DNA from 4 places in the Rhodoferax sp. ZS1R25 genome. Region 1 is predicted to be linked to each of the others. Evidence: predicted binding sites of a transcription regulator. Region 1 holds the regulator's gene; each other region holds the start of a gene.
What was found. Region 1 encodes sigma-54, which starts transcription at its own class of promoters, with help from an activator protein. Its sites were predicted from a motif close to TGGCANGNAANCTGCTTT; they were not measured.
Positions count from the first base shown of each region.

Region 2: the regulator sigma-54 is predicted to act here: its motif matches at 1,748-1,765, upstream of atzF (allophanate hydrolase).
Region 3: the regulator sigma-54 is predicted to act here: its motif matches at 1,750-1,767, upstream of AC097R_RS00870 (formate/nitrite transporter family protein).
Region 4: the regulator sigma-54 is predicted to act here: its motif matches at 1,618-1,635, upstream of nirB (nitrite reductase large subunit NirB).

Region 1 covers NZ_JBWMAZ010000004.1:72,641-75,845, forward strand. The annotation lists gene AC097R_RS19900 (THUMP domain-containing class I SAM-dependent RNA methyltransferase) at 1-712, opposite strand, end outside; gene rpoN (RNA polymerase factor sigma-54) at 709-2,319, opposite strand; gene lptB (LPS export ABC transporter ATP-binding protein) at 2,319-3,095, opposite strand; gene lptA (lipopolysaccharide transport periplasmic protein LptA) at 3,092-3,205, opposite strand, start outside.
Region 2 covers NZ_JBWMAZ010000002.1:1,302,852-1,306,056, forward strand. The annotation lists gene guaD (guanine deaminase) at 1-450, opposite strand, end outside; gene AC097R_RS16940 (6-carboxytetrahydropterin synthase) at 526-930, opposite strand; gene queE (7-carboxy-7-deazaguanine synthase) at 927-1,562, opposite strand; gene atzF (allophanate hydrolase) at 1,796-3,205, shown strand, end outside.
Region 3 covers NZ_JBWMAZ010000001.1:199,270-202,474, reverse strand. The annotation lists gene AC097R_RS00880 (AraC family ligand binding domain-containing protein) at 1-664, opposite strand, end outside; gene AC097R_RS00875 (DMT family transporter) at 757-1,683, shown strand; gene AC097R_RS00870 (formate/nitrite transporter family protein) at 1,872-2,678, shown strand; gene AC097R_RS00865 (bifunctional protein-serine/threonine kinase/phosphatase) at 2,691-3,205, shown strand, end outside.
Region 4 covers NZ_JBWMAZ010000001.1:1,797,397-1,800,601, forward strand. The annotation lists gene nirB (nitrite reductase large subunit NirB) at 1-1,414, opposite strand, end outside; gene AC097R_RS08590 (type IV pili methyl-accepting chemotaxis transducer N-terminal domain-containing protein) at 1,748-3,031, shown strand; gene AC097R_RS08595 (bifunctional protein-serine/threonine kinase/phosphatase) at 3,110-3,205, shown strand, end outside.

The sequences.
Region 1 (3,205 bases):
GGTATTTTTCGAACGCAAAGCGGCGCAGCGAACCGGCCGCGATGTTGCAGGCAATCTGCGCGGCTTCGATGGCCACCGTGCCGCTGCCGCAGCAGGGGTCGTACAGCGGCATCAGGTCGTCCTCACCCGAGGCCCAGCCGCTGGCGGCAATCATGGCCGCGGCCAGGGTTTCCTTCAGCGGTGCGTCGCCCTTGTCCTCGCGCCAGCCGCGCTTGAACAGCGGCTCGCCCGAGGTGTCGACGTACAGCGAGCAGCTGTCGGTGGTCAGGTGGGCATAGATGCGCACATCGGGCCACTGCGTGTTCACGTCGGGGCGCACGCCGCCCGCCACTTCGCGGAAGCGGTCGCACACGGCATCCTTCACCTTGAGCGCGGCAAAGTTCAGCGAGGTCAGCGGGCTGTGCTGCGCCGTCACCTCGACCTTGATGCTTTCCTTGGGCGTGAACCACTGCTCCCATGGCACCTGCAGGCCGGCGCGGTACAGGTCCTGTTCGCTGCGGTATTCGGTGTACGACACCAGCACCAGCACGCGCTGCGAGAGGCGGCTGTACAGGTTGAGCAACATGGCATGCGCGAACGAGGTGCGCACGGCCACGCCACCGCGCTGCTTGGTCACGCAGCCGGGCGGCAGACCGGTGATTTGCAAAATCTCCGGCGCCAGGTACTCCTCCACGCCGGCGGCGCAGGGGAGAAAAAGGGTCAATTGGTTCATAGCGCTTTGCGGAGTGAGGCGGGGGCAATCTTCAGCCCCTCGCGGTATTTGGCCACGGTGCGCCGGGCGCATTCGATGCCCTGCTCCTTGAGCATGTCAGAGATCTGGTTGTCGCTCAAGGGCTTCTTGCTGCTCTCGGAGGCAATGAACTGTTTGATGAGCGCGCGCACCGCGGTGCTGGAGGCATTGCCACCGCTCTCGGTGCCCAGGCCAGAGCCGAAGAAGTACTTCAGCTCAAACGTGCCAAACGGCGTGGCCATGTACTTGGCCGTGGTCACGCGGCTGATGGTGGACTCGTGCAGGCCCAATTCGTCGGCAATCTCGCGCAGCACCAGGGGGCGCATGGCCAGCTCGCCATGGGTGAAAAAGTTCTTCTGCCGCTCCACAATGGCCGTGCTCACGCGCAGGATGGTGTCAAAGCGCTGCTGGATGTTCTTGATGAACCAGCGCGCCTCCTGCAGGCGTTGCTGCAGCGCCGCGTGGCCAGCACCGTCGCGGCCACCGCGGTGGTTGCGCAGCACATTGGCGTAGATGTCATGCACCTTGAGGCGTGGCATCACCTCGGGGTTGAGCTGCACGCGGAATTTGGGAATGCCACCGGCCTTGCCGATGGCCACCACCAGCACGTCGGGCACCACGATGTTGCGCTCCACGTCCACAAAGCGCCGCCCGGGCTTGGGTTCCAGCCGTGCGATGAGCGCGATCGCTTCGCGCACCAGCGCGTCGCTGCCCACGCCCATTTGCACCAGGCGCTTGATGTCGCGCCGCGCCAGCAGGTCCATGGGTTTGCTGCAGATGCCCAGGGCCACCTGCAGCAGCTCGGCACGCTCGTCCTCACCATCCACTTCAGCTTGGGCCAGCAAGGCCTTGACCTGCAAACGCAGGCACTCGCCCAAGTCGCGCGCGCCCACGCCCACGGGCTCCAGGCTGTGCAGCAAGCCCAGCGCCACGGTGAAGTGGTGCACCAGGTCCTGCAGCTGCTCTTCGTCGCCGGGGTTCAGGCTGCGTGCCAGCTCTTCCAGCGGGTCTTCCAGGTAGCCGTCGTCGTTGAGTGATTCGATGAGGAAGCGCAGCGCGGCCGCGTCGGTGGCATTGGTGCGCAGGCTCAGCGCCTGGCGGTGCAAAAAGGCCTGCAGCGATTCGGCAGAGCGCGCCAGCTCGGTGGCGTCTTTCTCCTCGTCGTCGCCCAGGTTGTTGGCCTTGGCTTTGGCGTCCACCCCCCACTCGCCATCGTCGGGCATCATCTCGGTGGTGCCGTCGCCTTCCCAGTTGGGCTCGTCGCTGCTGCTCAGCGGCGTGGCTTCTTCGTCATTGCTGCTGGTACTGGTCGAGGTGGCGTAGTCGGCCACCGCACTGGGCGCGTAGTCCACCTCGCTGCTCTCGGACAGTCGGTCGCCTTCGCTGACCGTCGCATCTACTGCGTTCAGCCCAAAGTCCTCGCGCTCGGCCCGGTCCTCGGTCAGCTCCAGAAACGGGTTTTCGTCCAGCATCTGCTCCACCTCCTGGCTCAGCTCCAGCGTAGAGAGCTGCAGCAGACGGATGGACTGCTGCAACTGGGGCGTGAGCGCCAGGTGTTGGGAGACGCGTAATGAAAGACCTTGCTTCATTACATTTTGAAATGCTCACCGAGATAGACACGGCGCACATCGGCATTGTTCACGATCTCGGAGGGGGTGCCTTGCGCCAGCACATGGCCGTCGCTGATGATGTAGGCGTGGTCGCAAATGCCCAGGGTTTCGCGCACGTTGTGATCGGTGATCAGCACACCGATGCCACGGCCCTTGAGGAAGTTGATGATGCGCTGGATCTCGATCACCGCAATCGGGTCGATACCGGCAAACGGTTCGTCCAGCAGGATAAAGCGCGGCCGCGTGGCCAGTGCGCGCGCAATCTCCACACGGCGTCGCTCACCACCCGACAGGGCCAGCGAGGGCGACTCGCGCAGATGCTCCACGCGCAGGTCTTGCAGCAGCGCGGTCAGGCGCGCTTCAATCTCGGCCGACTTGAGCGGCTCGCCCGCCTCGTCGCGCTGCAGTTCCAGCACGGCGCGCACGTTGTCTTCGACATTGAGCTTGCGAAAGATGGACGCCTCTTGCGGCAGGTAGCCCAGCCCCAGGCGCGCGCGGCGGTGGATGGGCATGTGCTCGATGGAATGGCCGTCAATCGTGATGTCGCCCGCACTGGCGCGCAGCAAGCCCACGATCATGTAGAACGAGGTGGTCTTGCCCGCGCCGTTGGGGCCCAACAGGCCCACGACCTCGCCAGTGCGCACGGTCAGCGACACATCTTTCACCACCTGGCGCTTGCCATACGACTTTTGCAAATGCCGGGCTTCCAGCCGCCCGGTGCTGGTGTCCGGGGCTTCTTGGGTGGGCTCGCTCACTGGGCGGCCTTCTCAAGTTGCGGCGTGGCGCGCAGAGTGGCACCGGGTTGAGGCGCGGTGGCAGTTTCGCCTTCGGGCTTGGGCGTCAGCATGGCGCGCACACGGCCGGC
Region 2 (3,205 bases), on a different contig from region 1:
CTGGGCCTGGGCCTCGGCAAACAAGGCATGGACCGATTCAGGGTGCGAGGTGGCAAAGGTGAGTGCAGTGGTGACGCCGTTGCGCAACAGCTCTGCTACAAAAAAAGTAGCTGCTTGCGCACTGTATTCGGGGGCTGCAAAGCGTTTTTCTTCTGGAAAGGTGTAATTCTCCAGCCAGGGCAGCAAACCGGGCGCGGGCGAGCCGATGACGTTGGTCTGCGGGTAGTGGATGTGCAGGTCGATAAACCCCGGCGCGATGATGCGGCCCGGGAAGTGCTGTACGGCCACCTGCGGGTACTGCGGCGCAAGGGCGCTGTACGCACCAATGGCCTGCACCACCTGGGTGCCCTGGGCGTTGGGGCCGACGACGAGCAGGCCATCGGTTTCAAAATGGGCTTGCCCCGTTGCATCGGGGGCAAACCACAAAAGGGAGGCGCGGTAGGCTTTCATGCGGGGGAGCATATATCGGGGCGCAGCAATCTCTATACCAAGCCGCGCATAGCCCCTATGGCGTCACATGGCACATCAGGCGCGCAGCGTGCAGCTGTCGCCAATGCCCTCGCGCCAGACGCGCACCTGCCATAGGCCGGTGAACTCCAGCGCCATGGCGCGCCAGATGAAGGCGGCCAGGTTTTCCAGCGTGGGCGGGCCCAGGCCCTCCACTTCGTCCAGCAAATGGTGGTCCAGGCGCGGGCGCAGCACCGCGATGGCCTGGCGCAGATGGGCCAGGTCCATCACCATGCCGGTGTCTTCGTCGGCATTGCCAGCCACGGTGACTTCGGCATGGTAAGTGTGGCCGTGGATGCGGCGGCTGCCGGCGACCTCCTCCGCGTCGTCCAGAGTGCGCTTCAAGGTATGGGCGGCGTCAAAGAAGAACTTTTGGCTCACCTCGCAGCGGCGCGGAATGGGGATGGATGGCGCTTGGGTCATCGGATGCCTGTGATCTTGTGGGTTTGCAGGGACAGGCGCCACTGCGGGCGCTCCAGGCACTGGGCGATGCAGGCCCGGGTGTTGTCGGCCCGCAGGATGTTGTCCATGGGCTGCAGGTAGCGGTGCCTAAAGTCCTCCGCCTCGCAGTCGGCCAGCGTGATGCCGGGCTGGGGCCAGACCAGCTTGAGCTCGTGCCCGCTGCGCTGCACCCAGGTGGAGCCGGCCTTGGGGCTCACGCAGATCCAGTCGATGCCTGCGGGCGCTTTCACCGTGCCGTTGGTTTCTACGGCGATTTCGAAACCCAATGCGTGCAGGGCGTCTATCAACGCGGTATCCACCTGCAGCAGTGGCTCGCCACCCGTCATCACCACAAAGCGGTTCGCGGCATCGGTACCGGGCCACTGCGCGGCGATGCGCTCGGCCAGCGCCTGCGCAGTTGTGAACTTGCCGCCCAGCGTGCCATCGGTGCCCACAAAGTCGGTATCGCAAAACTGGCAAACGGCGCTGGCGCGGTCCTGCTCACGGCCGGTCCAGAGGTTGCAGCCGGCAAAGCGGCAGAACACGGCGGGGCGGCCGGCGTTGGAGCCTTCGCCCTGCAGGGTGTAGAAAATTTCTTTGATCTGGTACGCCATACATGAATCCCTAGCAAAGGGGAACGGCGAGAAAACGGCAAGCGGCCACGCACGTGGCTACGAGGTTTTTGTACATGGTAGTCCTCTACATGGCTCCGAACACAAAAGACAAAGCCCGCCGGAGCAGCGGGCCTTGGGGCGTATTTTAACCGGCAAGGCGCTGGCGGCCCAGCCCCCGGATTTTTTGGCACAGCTTTTGCAATCCCATCTTGGATACAAGATAGGACTCCAACATGGTGCAGAGCAGCTCCGGCAGTGATGGTGGTGCCCCCCAGGCATGGATAACGCGCTTTGCCACACCCGTGGTGGGCAACAGCACCGGGCCATTGACGGGGCTGCGCTTTGCGATCAAGGACAACATCGATGCCCAGGGCCACCCCACCACCGCAGCCTGCGCCGAATTTGCCTATGTGGCCGGCGCACACGCCACCGTGGTGCAAAAGCTGCTCGATGCTGGTGCAGTGCTGGTGGGCAAGACCAACCTGGACCAGTTTGCCTGCGGCCTCAACGGCACGCGCTCCCCCTATGGCGCGGTGCCCAACGCCTTCAACGCGGACTATGTGTCGGGCGGTTCCAGCGCCGGCTCGGCCTATGTGGTGGCCACGGGCCAGGTGGACTTTGCGCTGGGCACCGACACCGCGGGCTCGGGCCGGGTGCCGGCGGGGCTGAACAACATTGTGGGCATCAAGCCCAGCAAGGGACTGCTGAGCGCACGCGGTGTGGTGCCGGCTGCGCAGAGCGTGGACTGCGTCTCCATCTTCGCGCGCACGGTAGACATGGCGGCCCGCGTGCTGGCCGTGGCACAGGGGCCCGATGCCCGTGACCCCTACTCGCGCACGCTGGCGCTGGCCAGCACGCCCTGGGGCGCACAGTTCCGCTTTGGGGTGCCCACGCAGCTGGAGTTCTTTGGCGATGCCGCCGCGCAGGTGGCATTTACCGAGGCCATCGCCAGGCTCACCGCCATGGGAGGCGTGGCCGTGCCCATTGATTACACGCCATTGGCCCAGGCCGCCACCCTGCTCTACGAGAGCGCGCTTGTGGCCGAGCGTTATGCCGCGGTGCGCGCCTTCTTTGACCTGCATGAGGACACGGTGATGGAGCCGGTACGCAGCATCATTGCCAAGGGGCGCAACTACAGCGCGGCCGACCTGTGCGCCGCGCAAACCCAGCTGCACGCCTGCGGCCAGCAGGCCGCCGCGATGTGGAAAAACATCGACGTGCTGCTGGTACCCACTGCCCCCACGCACTACACCATTGCCGCCATGCGGGCCAACCCCGTGGTGCTGAACCGCAACCTGGGCCAGTACACCAACTTTGTGAACTTGCTGGACTACGCGGCCATCGCTGTGCCCAGCAGCTTGCGCGCCGACGGCCTGCCGTTTGGCATCACGCTCATTGCGCCCTGCGGCAGCGACTGGCCGCTGGCCGAGCTGGGCCAGCGCTACCACCACGCCACCGGGCTGCCCCTGGGGGCGCTGGACCAGCCCCTGCCCGCGCCCCAGCCGCTGGCCGGCATCGCCACCGGCCCGGCACGCATGCAGGTGGCCGTGGTGGGCGCCCATCTCTCGGGCATGCCGCTGAACAACCAACTGCTGGAGCGTGGCGCCCGGCTGGTACAGACCACCACCACCGCCCCGGCCTAC
Region 3 (3,205 bases), on a different contig from region 1:
CCAGCAAGGGCATGGCGCGCACCACGCGCAGCCGCTGGCGCCACTCCGCCAGCGACATGCCCAGGTCGCGCTGGCAGCGGCGCATCAGCGTGCGCTCGGTGGTGTGGGCGGCGTTTGCCAGTTCGGGCAACGAGCGGTTGTCCCCGGGGTTGGCCTCCAGCATGCGCAGCACCGCGCTCAGCAGCGGGTCTTCCGAGGTCGGCAGGTAACTGCCCGCGCGCGGCGCCTGCACCAGCTGGTCCAGCAGCACCTGCAGCAGGCGCGCCTGTTGCGCACTGACCGTAGGGCCGGGCAGCTGCTGGCGCAGGTGTTCCATGAGCGCACGCACCAGCGGGCTCACCGTCAGTGCGCAGGGCGTGGCAGGCAGCAGGTGGCACAGCGCGGGGCCGATATAGAGGGAGCAGTGGTGCGCCTCGTAGCGGTTCAGCCCCACATGCTTGAGGTTGGGCGGCAGCCACACGCCGTACTGCGGTGGTGCCAGGTAGTGGTGGTCGGCCACCTTCACCTCCATCACGCCACTGAACGAATACACAAACTCGCCCCAGGCGTGCTGGTGCAGCGGGTAAATGCCTTCGGCCGGCGCCACTGCGCTGCGAAACATGATGGGCGAGGGCAGGTTGGCGCTGGAAAGCGGAATCTCCAGTTTGGGCTTGAGGATGGGCATGGCGGCGGGGTCGTCGGCGTTTGTCGGCTTCGGCGTATGGCTTGTCTGGTTTTCACTATATCAATGAAAGCCGTCAATTCAATAATCAATGCATGGACACCCGCAAACCCCTCGATTCCCAAGCCATTGGCTGCATGCTGGTGCTGTGCGTGCTGTGGGCCCTCCAGCAAGTGGCCCTCAAAGCCACAGCCGGCGATATTGCCCCCATCTTCCTCATTGCGCTGCGTTCCGGTGCCGCCGCGGCGCTGGTGGCGCTGCTCATGCTGGCGCGCGGCGAGAACTGGGGCTTGCGCGATGGCAACTGGCGCCCAGGCCTGGTGGTGGGCTCGCTGTTTGCGCTGGAGTTTTTGCTGGTGGGCGAGGGCCTGCGCCACACCAGCGCCTCGCACATGGTGGTGTTCTTGTACACCGCACCCATCTTTGCCGCGCTGGGTCTGCACTGGCGCCTGCCGGCTGAGCGCCTGGGGGCTGTGCAGTGGCTGGGCATTGCGATGGCCTTTGGCGGGCTGTCGATTGCCTTCTTCGGCCGCAGCCAGCCGTCGGCGGCGGCACCCGGCAACATGCTGCTGGGCGATGTGCTGGGCCTGATGGGTGGCATGGCCTGGGGCGCCACCACCATGGTGGTGCGCTGCTCGCGCCTCTCCAGCGCGCCCGTCACGCAAACCCTGCTGTACCAACTGGTGTGCGCGTTTGTGCTGTTGCTGGTGGTGGCGCTGTCCACGGGCCAGGCCCACTTCAACCCCATCCCCCGCGTTTGGGCTGCCTTGGCGTTCCACACGCTGGTGGTGTCGTTTGCCAGCTTTCTGGTCTGGTTCTGGTTGCTGCGCCGCTACCTGGCGTCGCGCCTGGGCGTGTTCTCGTTCATGACGCCGCTGTTCGGCATCGTGCTGGGGGCCTGGCTGCTGGACGAACCCATTGAGGCCAGCTTTCTGGTTGGCGCGGTGCCGGTGCTGCTGGGCATCGTGTTGGTCAGTGGCACCAGAAAAGCCCCGCCTGCACCCCGCCTTGCACCAACTTGAAGCAAACGCTCCTCCACATCTCCGCGTAAACCCGTAGAAAACACGGGGTTTGCCGCGAATTTCCGCTGGCACGGTACGTGCTGCAAATGTGACGGAATCGGACAACGGCGTCCACTTCACATCTCCCCCAGGGAGTGCAGAAGTGGACGCCGTTTTTTTTTGCAACGTTGGATTTAAGGAAATCTCTCATGGCTTATTTAGTGCCTTCGGAATTTGTGACCAAGATGGTGGACGCGGGCGAGTCCAAGGTCTTCATGTCCACGCGTGACACGCTGGTGCGGGCCTACATGGCCGGCGCCATCCTGTGTCTGGCTGCCTGGTTTGCCGTCACCATCAACGTGAACACCGGCCAGCCGCTGGCCGGCGCCGTGCTGTTCCCTGTGGGCTTCTGCATCTTGTATTTGCTGGGCTTTGACCTGTTGACGGGTGTGTTCGTGCTGGCGCCCCTGGCGCTCATCGACAAGCGCCCCGGTGTGACCGTGGGCGGCGTGTTGCGCAACTGGGGCTTGGTGTTTGTCGGCAACTTCGGTGGCGCCTTCACTGTTGCCCTGGCCATGGCCATCGTCACCACCTTTGGCTTCTCGACCGAACCCAACGCGGTGGGCAAAGCCATTGGCGTCATCGGTGAGAACCGCACGCTGGGCTACGCACAGTACGGTGCCGCTGGCATGTTGACGCTGTTTGTGCGGGGCATGCTGTGCAACTGGATGGTCTCCACCGGCGTGGTCGGTGCCATGATCTCTACCACCGTCAGTGGCAAGGTCATCGCCATGTGGATGCCTATCATGGTGTTCTTCTACATGACCTTCGAGCACTCCATCGTCAACATGTTCCTATTCCCCTCCGGTCTGCTGCTGGGTGCACACTTCACACTCATGGACTACCTGCTCTGGAACGAAATCCCCACCGTGTTGGGCAACCTGGTGGGCGGCTTGTCGTTCACCGGCCTCACGCTGTACGCCACCCACCTGAAGACCGCCCCCAAGCGCGGTTAAGACGGACAGGTCTTGGCCCACGCACTCCAGATCTCGGCAGGGCAGTACTCGGACAAGGGCCGCAAGGACACCAACCAGGACTTCCATGGTCTGGTCGTTCCCAAGGAGCCCCACCTCAGCTCCAAGGGCATTGCCATGGCCCTGGCCGACGGCATCAGCAGCAGTGCAGTCAGCCAGGTGGCCAGCCAGGCGGCGGTCACCAGCTTTCTGGAGGACTACTACTGCACCTCCGAGGCCTGGTCGGTCAAGACGTCTGCGGAGCGCATCCTCAGCGCCACCAATGCATGGCTGCACGCGCAGACGCAGCAAAGCCCCTACCGCTACGAGCGCGACAAGGGCTACGTCTGCACGCTGAGCGCGCTGGTGCTCAAGTCCACCACGGCCCACCTGTTCCATGTGGGCGACTCCCGCATCTACCGCCTGCGCGCTGGCACGCTGGAGCAGCTCACACAAGACCACCGCGTGTGGGTGGCCAACGGGCAGAGTTACCTGGCCCGCGCTTTGGGCATGGGCGCGCAGCTGGAGCT
Region 4 (3,205 bases), on a different contig from region 1:
TCTGTTCGACCAGGCCGGTGCACGAACCGCAGGAGGCGCTGGCCTTGGTGTGCTTCTTCACCTCGTCCAGGGTGAACAGGCCTTTTTCCTTGATGGCCTTGCAGATGGTGCCTTTGCTCACGCCGTTGCAGCCGCAGACTTCGTCGCTGTCGGCCATGGCCGCGGCCTTGTTCTGGCCCTGGTGGCCCACGTCGCCAATGTTGGAGCCGCTTTCGCCAAACATCAGCTTGTCGCGGATGTCGGCAATGCTGCGGCCGTCGCGCAGCATCTTGAAGTACCAGCTACCGTCCACGGTGTCGCCGTACATGCAGGCACCCACCAGCTTGTCATTCTTGATGACCAGCTTTTTGTAGACGCCGCCAAAGGGGTCGCTCATCACGATCTCTTCGGTACCTTCGCCGCCGGTGAAGTCGCCGGCGGAGAACAGGTCAATGCCTGTCACCTTCAGTTTGGTGGACGTGAGCGAGCCGGTGTAGCGACCAATGCCGTACATGGCGAGGTGGTTGGCGGCCACTTTGGCCTGCTCAAACAGGGGCGCCACCAGACCATAGGCAATGCCGCGGTGGGCAGCGCATTCGCCCACGCTGTAAATGCGGGCGTCGGTCACGGTTTGCATGGTGTCGGTCACCACAATGCCGCGGTCCACATGCAGGCGCATGCTGGCGGCCAGCTCGGTGTTGGGGCGAATGCCCACTGCCATCACCACCAGGTCGGCCGGTACTTCGGTGCCGTCCTTGAACTTGATGCTCTGGACGCGGCCATCTTCGCCACCCACCAGCTCCTGGGTTTGCGCACCCATCAGGAACCGCAGGCCACGCTCTTCCAGCGACTTGCGCAGCAGGCCGCCGGCCACGGTGTCCAGCTGGCGCTCCATCAGCGTGGGCATCACGTGCACCACGCTCACGGTCATGCCACGCAGCATCAGGCCGTTGGCCGCTTCCAGGCCCAACAGGCCGCCACCGATGACCACCGCGTGCTTGTACTTGGTGGCCGCGTCGATCATGGCGTTGGTGTCGGCAATGTCGCGGTAGGCGATCACGCCTTCCAGGTCTTTGCCGGGAATGGGCAGGATGAAGGGGTTGGAGCCGGTGCAGATCAGCAGGCGGTCGTATTCGGCTTCGGTGCCGTCAGACGCCTTGACGATGCGCTTCACGCGGTCTACTTCCACCACTTTTTTGCCGGCGTGCAGCGTGATGTGGTTGTCGGTGTACCACTCGAAGGAGTTCAGCACGATCTCGTCCAGCGTCTGCTCGCCAGCCAGCACCGGGCTCAGCAAGATGCGGTTGTAGTTGGGGTGGGGTTCTGCGCCAAAGACGGTGATGTCGTACAAGTCCGGGGCTACCTTGAGCAATTCCTCAATGGTGCGCACGCCGGCCATGCCGTTGCCAATCATTACCAGTTTCGATTTTTTCATAGTAGCCACTCCAAGAACGAGAAGACTTTGCGGATGTAGCTGTGCCACATGCCAAAAATAGGGGGTAGAGGAGATCCGCGCCTTATGCAAAGGCGCACCAGCAAGCACTGGCGTTGGACAGACTGCGACTGCGCGACGTCGTTGTGCGCAGAACCGGCATGGCTGTCATCTCGTTTGGACGCGTCGTTGCGCCCGGCTCAGCTAATGCAAGAGCTGTGCCATATGATCGGAACCTGTCTGCCCCAGCCTCTGCGAGCCGCATGTGTGGTGCGCGAATTGCGTGACCCAGAATCGCCCGCAAGCCCCGTTGTCCCTAGCTAACTCTGACTTTTTATGACCTCCGCCCTGCTGTGCTCCGCCCGCCAAAAGACTGCGCCCACGCTGGCTGCCGACCTGCAGGCGGCGGGCATTGTGGTGCTGGCCACGGTAGACGATTGCAGCAAGTTGGTGCAGGGCGTGGTGCTGCACGCACCAGATGTGGTGATCTGTGATGTGCCGGTGCCCACGGCCGCCTGGTTCCAGGCGCTGCAGGTGGTGGGCCAAACCGTGCCGTGCGCGTTGATGGTGTTCACCACGGACAGCGACGCCAGCCACATCGTGCAGGCCACCGAATGCGGCGTGCATGCCTATGTGGTGAATGGCTATGGCGCCAACCGGCTGCGCCCGCTCATCCATTTGGCGCAGGCGCGCTTTCAAAAGGCGGAGCAACAGCGCCAAGCCTATGAAGAGATTGCCACCCGGTTTGAAGAGCGCAAGGCGGTGGACCGGGCCAAGGGCATCCTGATGCGGGCCCAGCACCTGTCGGACGACGACGCCTTCCGCACCCTGCGCTCGGCCGCCATGAGCTCCAACCAGCGCATGGGCCAGCTGTCGCAGCACATTATTCAGTCGGCCCACTTTGCCGAGGTGGTGAACCGCTCAGGCCAGTTGCGCATGCTGTCGCAGCGGCTGGTCAAGCTGCACCTGCTGCAGGCCGCACAGGTGCAGGCCGCCCAGCACGCCACGCTGCTGCAGGAATCGGTGCAGTGGGTGGACAGCAACTTTGCGCTGCTGCGCAAAAACCTGTCGCAGCCCACCTATGGCGACCTGCTGGAGCAAGTAGCCCAAACCTGGGAGCTGCTGAAGGCCGCGCTGGCCCAGGGCGGCACCCAGGCGGTGGAGTACGAGGCTGAGGCGCTGTTGATGGGCGCCGAGCGCCTGACTGCCAGCCTGGAAAGCTCGGGCGCGGCCGCGCCCCTGCAGGTGTTGAACCTGGCAGGGCGCCAGCGCATGCTGTCACAGCGCTTCAGCAAGTACGCGCTGCTGGCGCTGGAGGGTGAGGGCGTTGCGGTGGAGCTGGCCCAGGCCGGCATGCGCGCCGCCCAGCAAGAGTTTGAAAAAGCGCTCACCTACCTCAATGGCCTGCCGCTGAGCACCCCCGCCATCCATGAGGCCCTGGGCGCCGCGGGTGTAGCCTGGCTGCAAATGGTGGCCGCTGCGCAAGACGCTCAGCGCCTGAGCCCTGCCAAGCGCGGCGCCCGGCTGGAAGACCTGGCCGCGGGCAGCGAAACCCTGCTGGCCCTGTTCGAGCAGCTGTCCGGCCACTACGAGCACAGCATGCAAATGCTGGTGGGATGAAACCCCGGTTAAGGGTTAACCAGCACGGTTTTGGTGCGCTGCAACAGAATTCGGCACTGAAATTGCTTATCTTGGTGCATGGCATTTGACATAGACATTGGCTTTGCGTCCCTGGCCGGGCGCAAACCTCTTAACGAAGACTTCTGCGCCGCCATGCTGCCCACCCAGGGGCAA